3 regions of the Actinoplanes sp. CA-030573 genome follow, and region 3 is predicted to be linked to each of the others. Evidence: riboswitches for the same ligand, from Rfam matches in the RefSeq annotation. Region 3 holds a riboswitch; each other region holds the start of a gene.
The links. Region 3 has a riboswitch for cobalamin ahead of ACQP2F_RS32675 (ribonucleoside-diphosphate reductase subunit alpha). Riboswitches for the same ligand answer to the same signal wherever they lie in the genome.
Positions count from the first base shown of each region.

Region 1: another riboswitch for cobalamin. It lies ahead of ACQP2F_RS28970 (VWA domain-containing protein); the one in region 3 lies ahead of ACQP2F_RS32675 (ribonucleoside-diphosphate reductase subunit alpha).
Region 2: another riboswitch for cobalamin. It lies ahead of ACQP2F_RS20660 (ribonucleoside-diphosphate reductase subunit alpha); the one in region 3 lies ahead of ACQP2F_RS32675 (ribonucleoside-diphosphate reductase subunit alpha).

Region 1 covers NZ_CP192038.1:6,258,291-6,262,659, forward strand. Annotated here, with positions in the region: gene ACQP2F_RS28970 (VWA domain-containing protein) at 1-1,602, opposite strand, end outside; cobalamin riboswitch at 1,609-1,799, opposite strand; gene ACQP2F_RS28975 (gluconokinase) at 1,847-3,403, opposite strand; gene ACQP2F_RS28980 (VOC family protein) at 3,414-3,761, opposite strand; gene ACQP2F_RS28985 (hypothetical protein) at 3,778-4,369, opposite strand, start outside.
Region 2 covers NZ_CP192038.1:4,434,599-4,438,967, forward strand. Annotated here, with positions in the region: gene ACQP2F_RS20660 (ribonucleoside-diphosphate reductase subunit alpha) at 1-1,938, opposite strand, end outside; cobalamin riboswitch at 2,051-2,250, opposite strand; partial or broken gene ACQP2F_RS20665 (phosphotransferase enzyme family protein) at 2,378-2,512, opposite strand; gene ACQP2F_RS20670 (TIGR03085 family metal-binding protein) at 2,559-3,188, opposite strand; gene ACQP2F_RS20675 (acyltransferase family protein) at 3,819-4,369, shown strand, end outside.
Region 3 covers NZ_CP192038.1:7,116,485-7,120,853, reverse strand. Annotated here, with positions in the region: gene ACQP2F_RS32680 (ribonucleotide-diphosphate reductase subunit beta) at 1-325, opposite strand, end outside; gene ACQP2F_RS32675 (ribonucleoside-diphosphate reductase subunit alpha) at 373-2,751, opposite strand; cobalamin riboswitch at 2,865-3,079, opposite strand; gene ACQP2F_RS32670 (GMC family oxidoreductase) at 3,516-4,369, opposite strand, start outside.

The DNA.
Region 1 (4,369 bases), 860 kb from region 3:
CGGCCCGCCCTGCCCCGGCTCACTCTGTCCCGGCCCGCCCTGCCCCGGCCCGCCCTGTCCCGGCCCGCTCTGCTCCAGGCCGCCCTGTCCCGGCCCGCCCCGTCCTGCTCCGCCGTGTTCGGTCCCATCCGCCGCACCCACGCCTCTCCTGGCTCCCAAATCCGACTTTCCCGAAATGTCGCCCGGGGTACCGGAGCCGCTCCAGCCACCAGAACGGCCTGGGCCACCGAAGTTGCCCGAGCCGCCCGAGCTGTCGGAGCCGCCCGAGCCGTCGGGGCTGGCATCGTCGGGACCGCCGGTCGGCGAGCCGCCACCGTCGGGGTCGTCGTCCGGGCCGCCGTCGCGCTCGCGCTCCTCCCGCTCGGCGCACTCCCGCTCGGTTCGCTCCCGATCGGCGCGTTCGCGTTCGCGTTCGAGCTCGGCCTCGGCCTCCGCCAGCGCCTCCTCGAGCCGCTGCTCGTCGGTGCCGGGCGGGTCGAGCGGGTCCTTCCGCCGCCGGTGCGGCAGGGCCAGGCGGGCGGCGTCGCGCACGTCGCCGGCCGTGACCCGCTCCCGGCCGTGCCACGCGGCCAGGGCCACCGCGCACCGGGCCACCACGATGTCGGCGCGCATGCCGTCCACCCCGTAGGCGAGGCAGACCCGGGCGATCCGGTCGAGCTCGCCGTCCGGCAGGACGACCCGCGGCAGCCGTTCCCGGGCCGCGACGATCCGCTGCGACAGCGCGTGCTCGTCGTCGGCGAAACGCACCGCGAAGTCGCCGGGGCCGGCCTCGTACGCCAGCCGCCGCCGCACCACCTCGGCCCTTTCCCGGGCCTCGCGCGGCGCCCCGACGGTCACCACCAGGCCGAACCGGTCGACCAGTTGCGGCCGGGGCTCGCCCTCCTCCGGGTTCATGGTGCCGACCAGCAGGAACCGGGCCGCGTGCTTGACCGACACCCCGTCCCGCTCGACGTGGGCCCGGCCCATCGCCGCCGCGTCCAGCAGCAGGTCGACCAGGTGATCGGGCAACAGGTTGACCTCGTCGACGTAGAGCACGCCGCGGTGCGCGGCCGCGAGCAGGCCCGGCTCATACGCCTTGACCCCGTCGGCCAGCGCACGCTGTATGTCGAGCGTGCCCACCACCCGGTCCTCGGTCGCCCCCACCGGCAGCTCGACCAGCGCGGCCGGCCGGGACAGCGCCGGGATACCGGCCGAGAGCGAGACGTCGGAGCCGGCCGGGTGCAGGCCGTCGGAGCCGGCCGGATGCGGGCCGTCGGAGCCGGCCGCGTGCGGGCCGTCGGAGCCGGCCGCGTGCGGGCCGTCGGAGCCGGCCGGATGCGGGCCGTCGGGGCGCGCCGCGTGCGGGCCGTCCGGGCAGGCCGGGTCGGGCGCCGCCGGATCGCAGGCGAAGCGGCAGCCGCGGACCACCGTGACCGGCGGGAGCAGCGCGGCCAGGGCACGCACCACCGTGCTCTTCGCCGTTCCCTTCTCTCCTCGCACCAGAACCCCGCCGACATCCGGCGAGACAGCGGTGAGCAACAGCGCGAGGCGCAGGTCGGCAAGCCCGACCACGGCCGAGAACGGGTACGGCGTCACGGAGGTCCCTTCTGCCCGGGTGTCCACGCCCGGACGATGAGCGTCACGAGCGGCCGGAGTTCCTGGCTCCCGGATCGACGCTCCCCGACACCGCTGAACGCCGCGACGACAAAACGCCGTGGCGATGGGCCACGACGACGGGACGGGTCACTACCCGGTCACAGTGGCGGGACCGTCCCGGAATCGCACCGGGTTCCTCCGCTACCGCTCGCCCGCCATGCTTTCGCACCGCCGGGCGGACCGTCAACGTGACCAGCGGTGACCACCATCTCTAAGACGGGTGGGCGGCCGTCTCCAGCGGCGGGGCCAGGCGGTCGAGCTCGCGCACGATATCCATGGTGGCCAGGGCCGACTTCTCGATCAGCGGGCGCAGGCGGGCGTAGAGGGCGGCGTTCTCGGGGTCGGGCCGGGTCGGCGTGCCGATCGCGATCAGCGCGGCGGCGCGGTCGAGGTCGGGCAGGTCGCCCAGCGCGTGCAGGCCGAGCAGGCAGGCGCCGAGCGCGGTGCCCTCGGGGGTGCCGGCGATCGCCACCGGCAGGTCGAGGGCGGCCGCCAGCACGCCCACCCACAGCTCGGACGCGACCGCTCCCCCGGTCGCCCGCACCTCGGTGACCGGGAAGCCCTCGGCCGCGAACGAGTCGCGGACCAGCGCCAGCTGCTGGCACACGCCCTCGACCGCCGAGCGCACCAGGTGGGCGCGGCCGTGCTCGCGGCGCAGCCCGAGGTAGGCGCCGCGCATGCCGGCCCGCCACCACGGCGCGCGCTCGCCCAGCAGGTAGGGCAGGCAGAGCAGCCCGTCGCTGCCCGGCGCCACGCTCTGCGCCTCCATGAGCAGGGCGGCGTCGCGCTCGTCCTCGTCCTCGCCCTCGGCGCCGGGGCGCTCGAAGCCGGACGCGAAGCTCTGCCCGGCCCAGCGCACCACCGAGCCGGCGTTGTTGACCGCACCGCCGATGACCCAGCGGTCCTCGGTCAGCGCGTAGCAGAACAGCCGCCCGGCGGCGTCGGCGGTGGGCCGGTCGACGACCGTGCGCAGGGCGCCGCTGGTGCCGAGCGAGACGGCCGCGACGCCGGCCGGCGTGGCGCCGAGGCCGAGGTTGGCCAGCGGCCCGTCGGCCGCGCCGATCACCAGTGGGGTGCCGGCCGGCAGCCCGGCCGCCGACGCGATCGAGGGGCGCAGCTTCAGGACGGTGGTGGTCGGCACGACCTCGGCCAGCTGGCCGGGCCGGGCGCCCGCGATGTCGAGCGCCTCGGGATCCCACGTGCGGGAGTGGATGTCGTAAAGGCCGGTGCCCGAGGCCACCGACAGGTCGAGCAGGAACGGCGCGTCGGCGAGGGCGGTCAGCACCAGCTCCTTGACCCCGCCCCACCGCGGCGTCGACCGCAGCCGCTCGGGGTCGGTGGCCCGCCACCAGGCGAGCTTGGTGAGCGGCGACATCGGATGCACGGGCGTGCCGGTGCGGGCCTGCAGCGCCTTGTCGCGGCCGGCCGCGATGATCTCGTCGCACTGGGCGCCGGCCCGGTTGTCGGCCCAGGTGACCAACGGGCCGAGCGGGCGGCCGGCGGCGTCCATCGGGGCCAGGGCGTGCAGGAACGCGCTCAGGCTGACGGCCCGCACCGCGTCACCCTGCTCGCGGCAGGCGGCGGCCACGTCGGTGAGCGCCTTGACCGCCGCGTCGATCAGGTGCTGGGGGTCGAGCTCGGCGCGGCCCGGGCCGGGCACGGCGAGTGGATAGTGGACGCTGGTGTGCGCCCGCAGCCGGCCGTCGGCGGTGGCCGCGATGCCCTTGGTGGCGGTGGTACCGGTGTCGATGCCGATCACGACGTCCATGGCGACGCTCTTACCCGTTACCCGGGCTCACCAGACAGAAGACGTGCCCGTCCGGATCGGTGAGCACCGCCTGCCGCTCGCCCCACGGCTGCACGGCCGGCGGGTCGATCACCGCGGCGCCGGCCTTCTCGGCGGCGGCGGTGACGGCGTCGACGTCGTCGACCAGATAGCTCGCCGCGACCCCGGCCCGGCCCGGGGTGGGCGGCCGCCGGTGCAGCAGCACCTCCGGGTCGCCGAGCATGGCGATCTCTTCCGTCCGGTATTTCTCGGCCAGGCCGAGCGCGTCGCGATACAGCGCGAGCGCCCGGTCGAGATCCGCCACCGACACGATGATCCGGCGCAGGCCCTGAATCGTCACGACCCCAACCTATCCGTCACGGCAACGGCACGGTCCTCGGATCACCGCCGCCCCGCGGCCGCACCTCGAGCTCGGTCGCGGCGTCGGGCAGCAGCGCCACGTCGCTCACCGGGATCCAGGCCCCGCGGGTGCGGTAGCGCAGCGTCGCGTTGAGCACGGCCACCACCACGCCCTGCTGGCCGGGCAGCCGCACCCGCACCACGCCGTCGCGCATCAGGCCCGCGTAATGCGGCTCGGGCCCGCCGAGGAACCAGAACGCCCGGACCGTGTCCTCCAGCGGCAGCGTCCGCACCGTGAACTGCCGGCCGTCCGGCGTGGCGCCGCTGATCTGCCAGGCGCCCAGCCCGGTCTGCGCGTGGTAGCCGAACAGGTCGTCGTAGCCGCCCGGCATCTCCCACGGCCCGGTGGCGCCGGGCAGCCGCCGGTCGAGCAGCTCGGGCACCTGGTTGGTCTTCTCGTGCACCACGTCCCCGAAGTTGTCGAGCGGGATGCCCTCGCCCAGGCCGGCCCGGATCATGGCGATCCGCACGTTCTCCGCCTGCGGCGCCACCCGGCGCACGAACACCCAGTCGGCCCCCGACGAGACCCGGCTGTACGTCCGCCGCACC
Region 2 (4,369 bases), 2.7 Mb from region 3:
ATAGGTGTTGATCTGCAGGAACTCGCCCGACATCGTCTCGCGCTTGAACAGGTTGGACACCTGCGGCTCGATGCACTCGTAGCAGCCGGCGATGGAGGCGATGGTGGCGGTCGGCGCGATCGCGACGAGCAGCGAGTTGCGCAGGCCGGTCGCGGCGATCCGGTCCTTCAGCGCGGCCCAGCGCTCGGTCTGCGCCGGCGTCGCGCCCCACAGCTGCGGGTGCAGCTCGCCCCGGGCGGCGCGCGTCTCGCCGAACGCCGGGTGCGGGCCGAACTCCGAAGCGAGGCCGGCCGAGGTCTCCAGCGCGGTCAGGAAGATCTCCTCCTGTACGCGGGTGGACAGCTCCCGCGCCGCGGCCGAGTCGAACGGCAGGCGCAGCGTGAAGAACGCGTCCTGCAGGCCCATCAGCCCCAACCCGACCGGACGCCAGCGCGGGTTGGAGGCGACGGCCTGGTCCGACGGGTAGTAGTTGATGTCGATGACCCGATCCAGGAAGACGACCGCCGTACGTACGGTGTCGCGCAGTTTCTCCCATGCCACCCCCTCGGCCGTGACGTGCGCGCCCAGATTGATCGAGCCGAGGTTGCAGACCGCCGTCTCGGTGTCGCTGTTGACCTCGAGAATCTCCGTGCAGAGGTTGGAGAGGTGGATGGTGTTGCCGGGCCCGCCGGTCTGGTTGGAGAGCCGGTTGGACGCGTCCTTGAAGGTCATCCACCCGTTGCCGGTCTGCGCGAGCGTCCGCATCATCCGCCCGTAGAGGTCGCGCGCCTTGACCGTCCGGACCGCCTTCTTCTCCGCCCGCTTGTAGGCCTCCTCGAACGCCTCACCGAACAGATCGGGCAGCTCCGGCGCGTCGGACGGGTCGACCAGCGACCAGTCCTCGTCGGCCTCGACCCGCCGCATGAACTCGTCCGGGATCCAGTTCGCCAAGTTCAAGTTGTGCGTACGCCGGGAGTCCTCCCCGGTGTTGTCGCGCAGCTCGAGAAACTCCTCGACGTCCGGGTGCCACGGCTCGAGATAGACGCACGCCGCGCCCTTGCGGCGGCCGCCCTGGTTGACCGCGGCGACCCCGGCGTCGAGCGTCTTCAGGAACGGGACGATGCCGTTGGACCGGCCGTTCGTGCCCCGGATCAGCGCGCCCCGCCCGCGGATCCGCGACCAGGAGATGCCGATGCCGCCGGAGAACTTGGACAGCTTCGCGACCTGGTGATAGCGCTCGTAGATCGAGTCGAGCTCGTCCCGCGGCGAGTCGACCAGGAAGCACGACGACATCTGGGTGTGCCGGGTGCCGGAGTTGAACAGGGTGGGCGAGCTGGGCAGATAGGCGAGGCTCGCCATCAGGCGGTAGAACCCGATCGCCTCGGCCGGCGTCCTCGACAGGCCGCACGCCACCCGGAGCAGCCAGTACTGCGGTGTCTCGACGACCAGGCGGGTGTGCGGGTGGCGCAGCAGGTAACGGTCGGCCACCGTACGGACGCCGAAGTATTCGAATCTCCTGTCGTTCTCCGGATCGACGGCGTCGTCCAGCTTGCGCGCGTTGCGGGCCACGAACTCCGCCGTCGCGTCCCCGATCAATCCCAGGCCGTGCGCGTAGCGGATGGATTGGCTGAAGCTCGCGACACCCTGAAGGCGAACTTCCTTGTCCACGTACGCCGTGAGCAGTCGCGCGGCGAGCCGGGAGTACTGCGGTTCCTCGCCGATCAGCTCCGCCGCGGTCTGGATCGACAGCTTGTCCAGCTCGGCGGTGGTGGCGCCGTCGTAGAGCCCGCTGATCGTCTTGGTCGCCACCCGCATCGGGTCGACCTCGTCGAGCCCCGCCGCCTGGCGCTCCACCGCCCGCACGATCTTGCCGACGTCGACCGTCTCCAGGTCGCCGTTCCGTTTCCGCACCTGCATGACGTGCCGGCGCTGCTCCGGCACCGTCGTGGTGGTCGTCATTCCCCGTCCCCTCGTCCGTTGACGGACGCGCGGGCGGACGCCACCGGCTGGCTCGGCCAGACCGGCTGGTGGCGTCGGCCGTCCCGCGCGGCCTTCGACCGCCGCACACCGGTCGGCGTGCGGCGCGCTGGCAGGTCTTCGGACTCGTGGGCGCTGTTGTTCCTACCGGCCGTCGCTTCCCAGGCCCGGGCCCAGTGCTCGTGACGGCTTTCGTTCCCACTCACCGCTGCGGGGCAGTCCCGGATTCACACCGGCTTCCCTCTTGCCTCGACGACCCGGATGGATCACCGAACCAGCTGCGGGAGACACCATATCTTGGGGTGAGGCAGAAAGTGCAACACCATTGGTTGTGTCGGCGTGTCGCGTCCGCCGCTTGGGGTGAGCCGGCCGAGCCCAGGTCGTAGAGCAGCGGACCGGCCATTGCCGTGCTCCAGTCGATCACGCCGCAGCTACCCGAGCCGCGATCCAGGCGGAACGCCTCCGGTGCCGGATCGGTGTGCAGCGGGCCCCACGACAGCGTCTCCGGTCCCAGGCGCCCGTAGGCCTCGACCGCCGCGGTGACGGCCGGGCGCAGCCACGGATCAGGGCGCGGCGGAGGCTCGCTTCGCCGATCACGCGGGTCACATGCCGAAGTGGGCGCCGCGCACGGCGGCTACCGCCTCGGCGGGACCGGTCAGCTCCACGTCGGCGGCCTGCTGCCGGCCGAAGAGGTGGAGCAGCAGCTCGCCCGGCGGGCCGGCCAGCGCCGCGACCGGCTCCCCGCGCCGCGCCCGGACGGACTGGCCCGATCCGGCGCGGTGCAGGACGAGACCCACCCGGACGCGGCGGGCGAGGAACCAGGCCGACTGCCGCACATTGCGCCACAGGGCGTCGTCGAGCGCGGCGTCGTGCGTACGGGAACCGAGGCCGTTGGCGCGGCGCACATCCTCGTGATGCACGTAGAACTCGTTGAGACTCGGCAGCCGGCGCACCCAGCCGAGCCGGAAGAACCCGGGCGGCGGACCCGACCGCAGCGTCGCGACCAGCCAGGCGAAGTCGCGGGCGGCGAGCGCGTCCTGCCGGCGGCCGGCGAAGCGCGCCCACGGGCCCGGGACGACCAGCCCGGGAGCGGCGAGCGGATCGCGGTCGCGCAGGATCAGATGCGCGGCGAGATCGCGCGTCGCCCACGGTGCGATGAGCGTCGGCGCCGCCGGGCCGAGCTCGGTCAGCAGGTCGCTGAGCGAGGCCCGTTCGACCGCGTCGAAGAACACTCCTGGACCTTATCCGCCGCAGCTCCCGCCGTCGTATCGCCAACGCCTTGGCGATCACGTTGATCGGCACGCCTTCTGCCCGATGAAGCCGGGTCGCCCACCGGTCCACCGGTTAGTGTCTTCCGCATCGGTGCTCTCGTCGGCTCTCAACCGGCCTTGCGGGCGACGACCGCGTACATGCCGAGCGTTGATGTGCCAGACCGCCGATCCGCACGGTGACGGCAGCCGAAGTTACGAGCTCCGGTGTACGGCCCGGTTGATATCGACTGCTCGAAATCGGCAACTGGAGCGGCAGCCGGCGGAAGACCGCGCGCCCGGACAGGATTCGCCTCTTCCTCGGAGAGCGATCAGGTGGCCTTCCTTGCCAGTCTCTCGACAGAGCGACTCATGCACCGGCGTCCGAGACCGGCCGCCGACTGCGTGGCAGATATGCCTGGACGGTTGAGTCGTTTCGCCGACACGAGGCCTCAGGTCGGCCGACCAGCTCAGCGACGATGGGGCACGCGGTCCGGCCGAAATACCGATGTACCGGTCCGATCGGGCGTTCCAGGATGGCGGAGCCAGCGACCCTCCTGGGCCTGCGGCGCGAAGCGAAGAACCGGCGGCTCGGAGAAGAGGAACAGCGAATTGATGAGCACCGCGGTTACCGACGATCGCCGTGTGTCCGGCCTGGACGGCATCCGCGGCCTGGCGGCACTGTTCGTGGTTCTGCACCACGCGTACATCACCTCGTACGTAGGCTTCCCCGTCAACACGGGGCCCGGCTGGCTCGGCTGGCTCATGTACGGGCACCTCGCGGTCGCCGTTTTCATCACCCTGTCCGGCTTCTCGCTCGGCATCGGGCCGGCCCGGCGGGATTGGCGGCTCGGCGGCCGCACCCGGTTCGCGTACCGCCGGGCCTGGCGCATCTTGCCGCCGTACTGGGCTGCCCTGGTCTTCAGCCTGCTGATCGCCTGGTTCGTCGTCCTCCAGCCGGGTGAGTCGGCACCCACCGGCAAGTCCGTGTTCGCCTACGGTTTGCTGCTGCAGGACATCATCGGCTCCCCGAGTCCCAACGGCGCGTTCTGGTCGATCGCGGTCGAGGCCCAGCTGTACGTGGTGTTCCCGCTTATGCTGCTCCTGTTGCGCCGGGCCGGCGCGGTGGTCATGGTGAGCGTGGTGACCGTGGTGGTGGCAGCGGT
Region 3 (4,369 bases):
GCAGGTTCAGATAAAACTGGACGTGGACGGCCTCCTCGAACAGCTGCCGCGACAGGTAGAGCCGGCCCTCGGGCGAGTTGACGTGCTGGTACAGGTTAAGCACCAGGTTGTTGGCCACGATCGTGTCGCCGGTGGCGAAGAACGCGACCAGCCGCGACACGAGGTGCTGCTCGGCCGAGGACAGTCGGGACAGGTCTGCCAGGTCGCTGTGCAGGTCGACCTCTTCGACGGTCCAGGTGTTCTTGATGGCGTCCTTGAACCGGTCGAAGAAGTGCGGGTAGCGCATCGGCCGCAGCGTGAGGTCCATGCCGGGGTCGAGCAGCATCCGCCGCTGGGTCTCGGCGGGCGCGGTACGGGGTTCGGGAATGGTGGTCACTGGCAGGCCTCACAGCTTTCGGGGTTTTCCAAGGAGCAGGCGAGCGCTTCTGCGTCCGACACGGCGGTGATCGTCGTGGCAGCGGCCGAGACCGACACCGTGGCCTGCTGGATGCGCGTCGCGGGCCGCGAACGCAGGTAGTACGACGTCTTCAGGCCGGACTTCCAGCCGTAGAGGTACATCGAGGAGAGCTTGCCGATCGTGGGAGCACTCAGGAACAGGTTCAGCGACTGCGACTGGTCAATGTACGGCGCGCGGGCGGCGGCGAGGTCGATCAGCGCCTTCTGCGGCAGCTCCCACGCCGTACGGAACAATTCGCGCACCTCGGCGGCCAGCTCGCCGACGCCCTGCACCGAGCCTTCGGCGCGCTTGATCTGCTCCCGGATCGCCGCGGTCCACAGGCCGCGAGCCTTTAGTTCCCCGACGAGATAGGAGTTGATCTGCAGGAACTCGCCGGACATCGTCTCGCGCTTGAACAGGTTGGAAACCTGCGGCTCGATGCACTCGTAACAGCCGGCGATCGACGCGATGGTGGCGGTCGGCGCGATCGCGATCATCAGAGAGTTGCGCAGGCCGTGCTCGGCGATCCGGGCCTTGAGACCGGCCCATCGCTCTGTCTGCTCAGGGGTGGCGCCCCACAGCTCGTGGTGTAGATCGCCCTTGGCAGCGCGTGTCTCCGGGTAGGCCGGGTGGGGGCCGAACTGCTCAGCCAAGGCCACGCTCGACTCGAGCGCGGTCAGGAAAATCTCCTCTTGCACACGCGTCGACAGGTCCTTGGCCTCGGCGCAGTCGAACGGCAGCCGCAGCTGGAAGAACGCGTCCTGCAGACCCATCAGCCCGAGCCCGATCGGCCGCCAGCGCGGGTTCGACTTCCCGGCCTGCTCCGAGGGGTAGAAGTTGATGTCGATGACCCGGTCAAGGAATACGACCGCAGTCCGGACGGTGGCGCGTAGCGTCTCCCAGTCGACGCCGCCGTCGGTGATGTGCGCCCCGAGGTTGATCGAGCCGAGGTTGCAGACCGCCGTCTCCTCGTCCGAGTTGACCTCGAGGATCTCGGTGCACAGGTTGGACAGGTGGATCGTGTTGCCCGGGCCGCCGGTCTGATTCGACAGGGCGTTCGCGCGGTCCTTGAACGTCATCCACCCATTGCCGGTCTGCGCGAGCGTGCGCATCATCCGCCCGTACAGGTCCCGGGCCTTGACGGTTTTGACGGCCTTCTTCTCCGCGGCTCGGTAGGCCTGGTCGAACTCGTCGCCAAAGAGGTCGGGCAGCTCGGGCGCGTCGGACGGGTCGATCAGCGACCAGTCACCGTCGGCCTCGACCCGGCGCATGAACTCGTCCGGGATCCAGTTGGCCAGGTTCAGGTTGTGCGTACGCCGGGATTCCTCGCCGGTGTTGTCGCGCAGCTCGAGGAACTCCTCGACATCCGGGTGCCACGGCTCGAGGTAGACGCAGGCCGCGCCCTTGCGCCGGCCGCCCTGGTTGACCGCGGCCACACCGGCGTCGAGGGTCTTGAGGAACGGCACGATGCCGTTGGACTTGCCGTTGGTGCCGCGGATCAGCGCACCCCGGCCCCGCACCCGCGACCAAGAGATGCCGATGCCACCGGAGAACTTCGACAGCTTCGCGACCTGGTGGTAGCGCTCGTAGATCGAGTCGAGCTCGTCCTTGGGGGAGTCGACCAGGAAGCAGCTCGACATCTGGGTGTGCCGGGTGCCCGAGTTGAACAGGGTCGGCGAGCTGGGCAGATAAGCCAGACTCGACATGAGCCGGTAGAAGCCGATCGCCTCAGCCGGCGTCTGCGACAGGCCGCACGCGACTCGCAGCAGGAAGTACTGCGGCGTCTCGACCACCGTACGCTCCTGCGGGTGGCGCAGCAGGTACCGGTCGGCCACCGTACGCAGCCCGAAGTATTCAAATCGCAGGTCACCGGTCACGTCGACGGCGTCGTCGAGCTTGCGGGCGTTCTTCGCGACGAACGCGGCGGTCTCGTCGCCGATCAGCCCTTGCTGGTGGGCATAGCGGATGGACTGGCTGAACGTCGCGACCCCCTGCAGGCGAACTTCCTTGTCCACGTACGCAGCGAGCAGGCGGGCGGCCAGCTTGGAGTACTGCGGCTCCTCGCCGATCAGCTCGGCCGACGTCTGAATGGACAATTTGTCGAGCTCGGCGGTGGTCGCGCCGTCGTACAGGCCGCTGATCGTCTTGGTCGCGACCCGCAGGGGATCCACCTCGTCGAGGTCGGCTACCCACCGCTCGACAGCCTTGACGATCTTGTTGACGTCGACCGTCTCCAGATCGCCGTTGCGCTTACGTACCTGCATCACGTGCCGCCGCTGCTCCGGCACGGCTGTCTTGTCCTGCGTGACCGTCATTTCCGCGTCCCCCCAAAAGCCTCTGTTCAGGCACACGGGGACGCCGACGGCCCCGGTCCGGCCGTCATGATGGCGTCGGCCGTCCCGCGCGGCCTTCAACCGCCGCACACCCGGTGGCGTACGGCGCGCTGGCAGGTCTTCGGACTCGCGGGCATGACCATTCGGTCGCCTACCGGCCGTCGCTTCCCAGACCCGTACGGATCCAGTGCTGTGTGACGGCGTTCGTTCCCACTTACCGCTGCGGGGCAGTCCCGGACTCACACCGGGTTCCCTCTTGCCTCGAGCGTCACCGTGAGATGGTGCTCGAACCAGCTGCGAGCAACACCATATATGGGTGGGCGCAATCGAAGGCAACACCAGATGGTGTATTCGGCGTGTCGCGCCTCACGGTCACCCCGCCTCGCCTTCCGTGATCTGCTTTCCGAAGTCCCGGTTCACCTGTCGCCGTTCGGCGTCCGGCCGGCTATTTCTGAAGCTGACACCGACCCGCGGGCCGGCCGACCGGCGTGACGTCGCCGTCTGACGTGGCGGCAACGCTGGGGATCCAGCCAGCCCGTATGCGAATGCGGTCGGCAGCGCAGCCAGCGCCCCCGCTGTTCAGACCAGATCCCCTGCCGGTGCCGCTCGTCCGGCACCGGGGTTGAACCGGGCCTGCGTGACGATCGGCGCCACAATATCGCCTTGGAGGCCGCGAGCCGATTCGACTGACCGCGTGTGGCGTCCTCCGGGCATAACGGAGCGGCTGCAACAACCGAAGGTAGGGCCTACATGGTGGTCGCGAGTTCGATGGGGGCGATCCGGTGGTCGTGGGCTTGACGTCCCTCGATCAGGTCGGCCGCCTTTTCGGCGATCATGATGGTGGGTGCATTGGTGTTGCCGCGTACGACGGTGGGCATGATCGAAGCGTCGACGACGCGTAGCCCGGCGATTCCGTGCACGCGCAGCTGCGGGTCGACGACGGAGGTATTGGTGGTGCCCATGGCGCACGTGCCGACCGGGTGGTAAATCGTCTGAATCCATTGTCGCGCGTAGGTGTCGAATTGGTGGCTGTCGAGATCGTCGCGGTCCCGCAGATATGGCTGGTCGAAGAGCCGGCGGAGGTTCGCGCCCTGGGATAGGTACATCAGCTGCCGGTATCCCTCGTACAGCAGGTCCCGGTCGGCGCGCTCGTAGAGGGGAAGGTCGATCTCAGGGGCGGTGTCGGGGTTGGGGTCCCGCAGGCGTACGGTCCCCCGGCCCGGCGGGGTGAGCACCGTCAAGAGTGTGGTGAAGGCGGCCGGTGCACCGGGGTCGCCGCGGTCGGCGAAGGGCAGCGCGGCGGTGTGCAGTTGGATGTCCGGCGCCATGCCACCGGTGGTGGACAGGAATCCGCCCGCCTCGCCGATGTTCGATGACGCCGGGCCGTCGCCGTGTTCGGCCCACTCGGCCTGCGCGGCGGGGTCGGCGGCGAGGAAGCGCAGGTCGGTGGTGCCTGTCGTGGTCCACATGATCGGCAGGGTGGGGTGGTCGTGGAGGTTGGCGCCGACGCCGGGCAGGTCGAGCTGCACCGCGATGTCGTGGCGGCGCAGGTGGTCGGCGGGCCCGATGCCGGAGCGCAGCAGCAGGTGCGGGGACGATA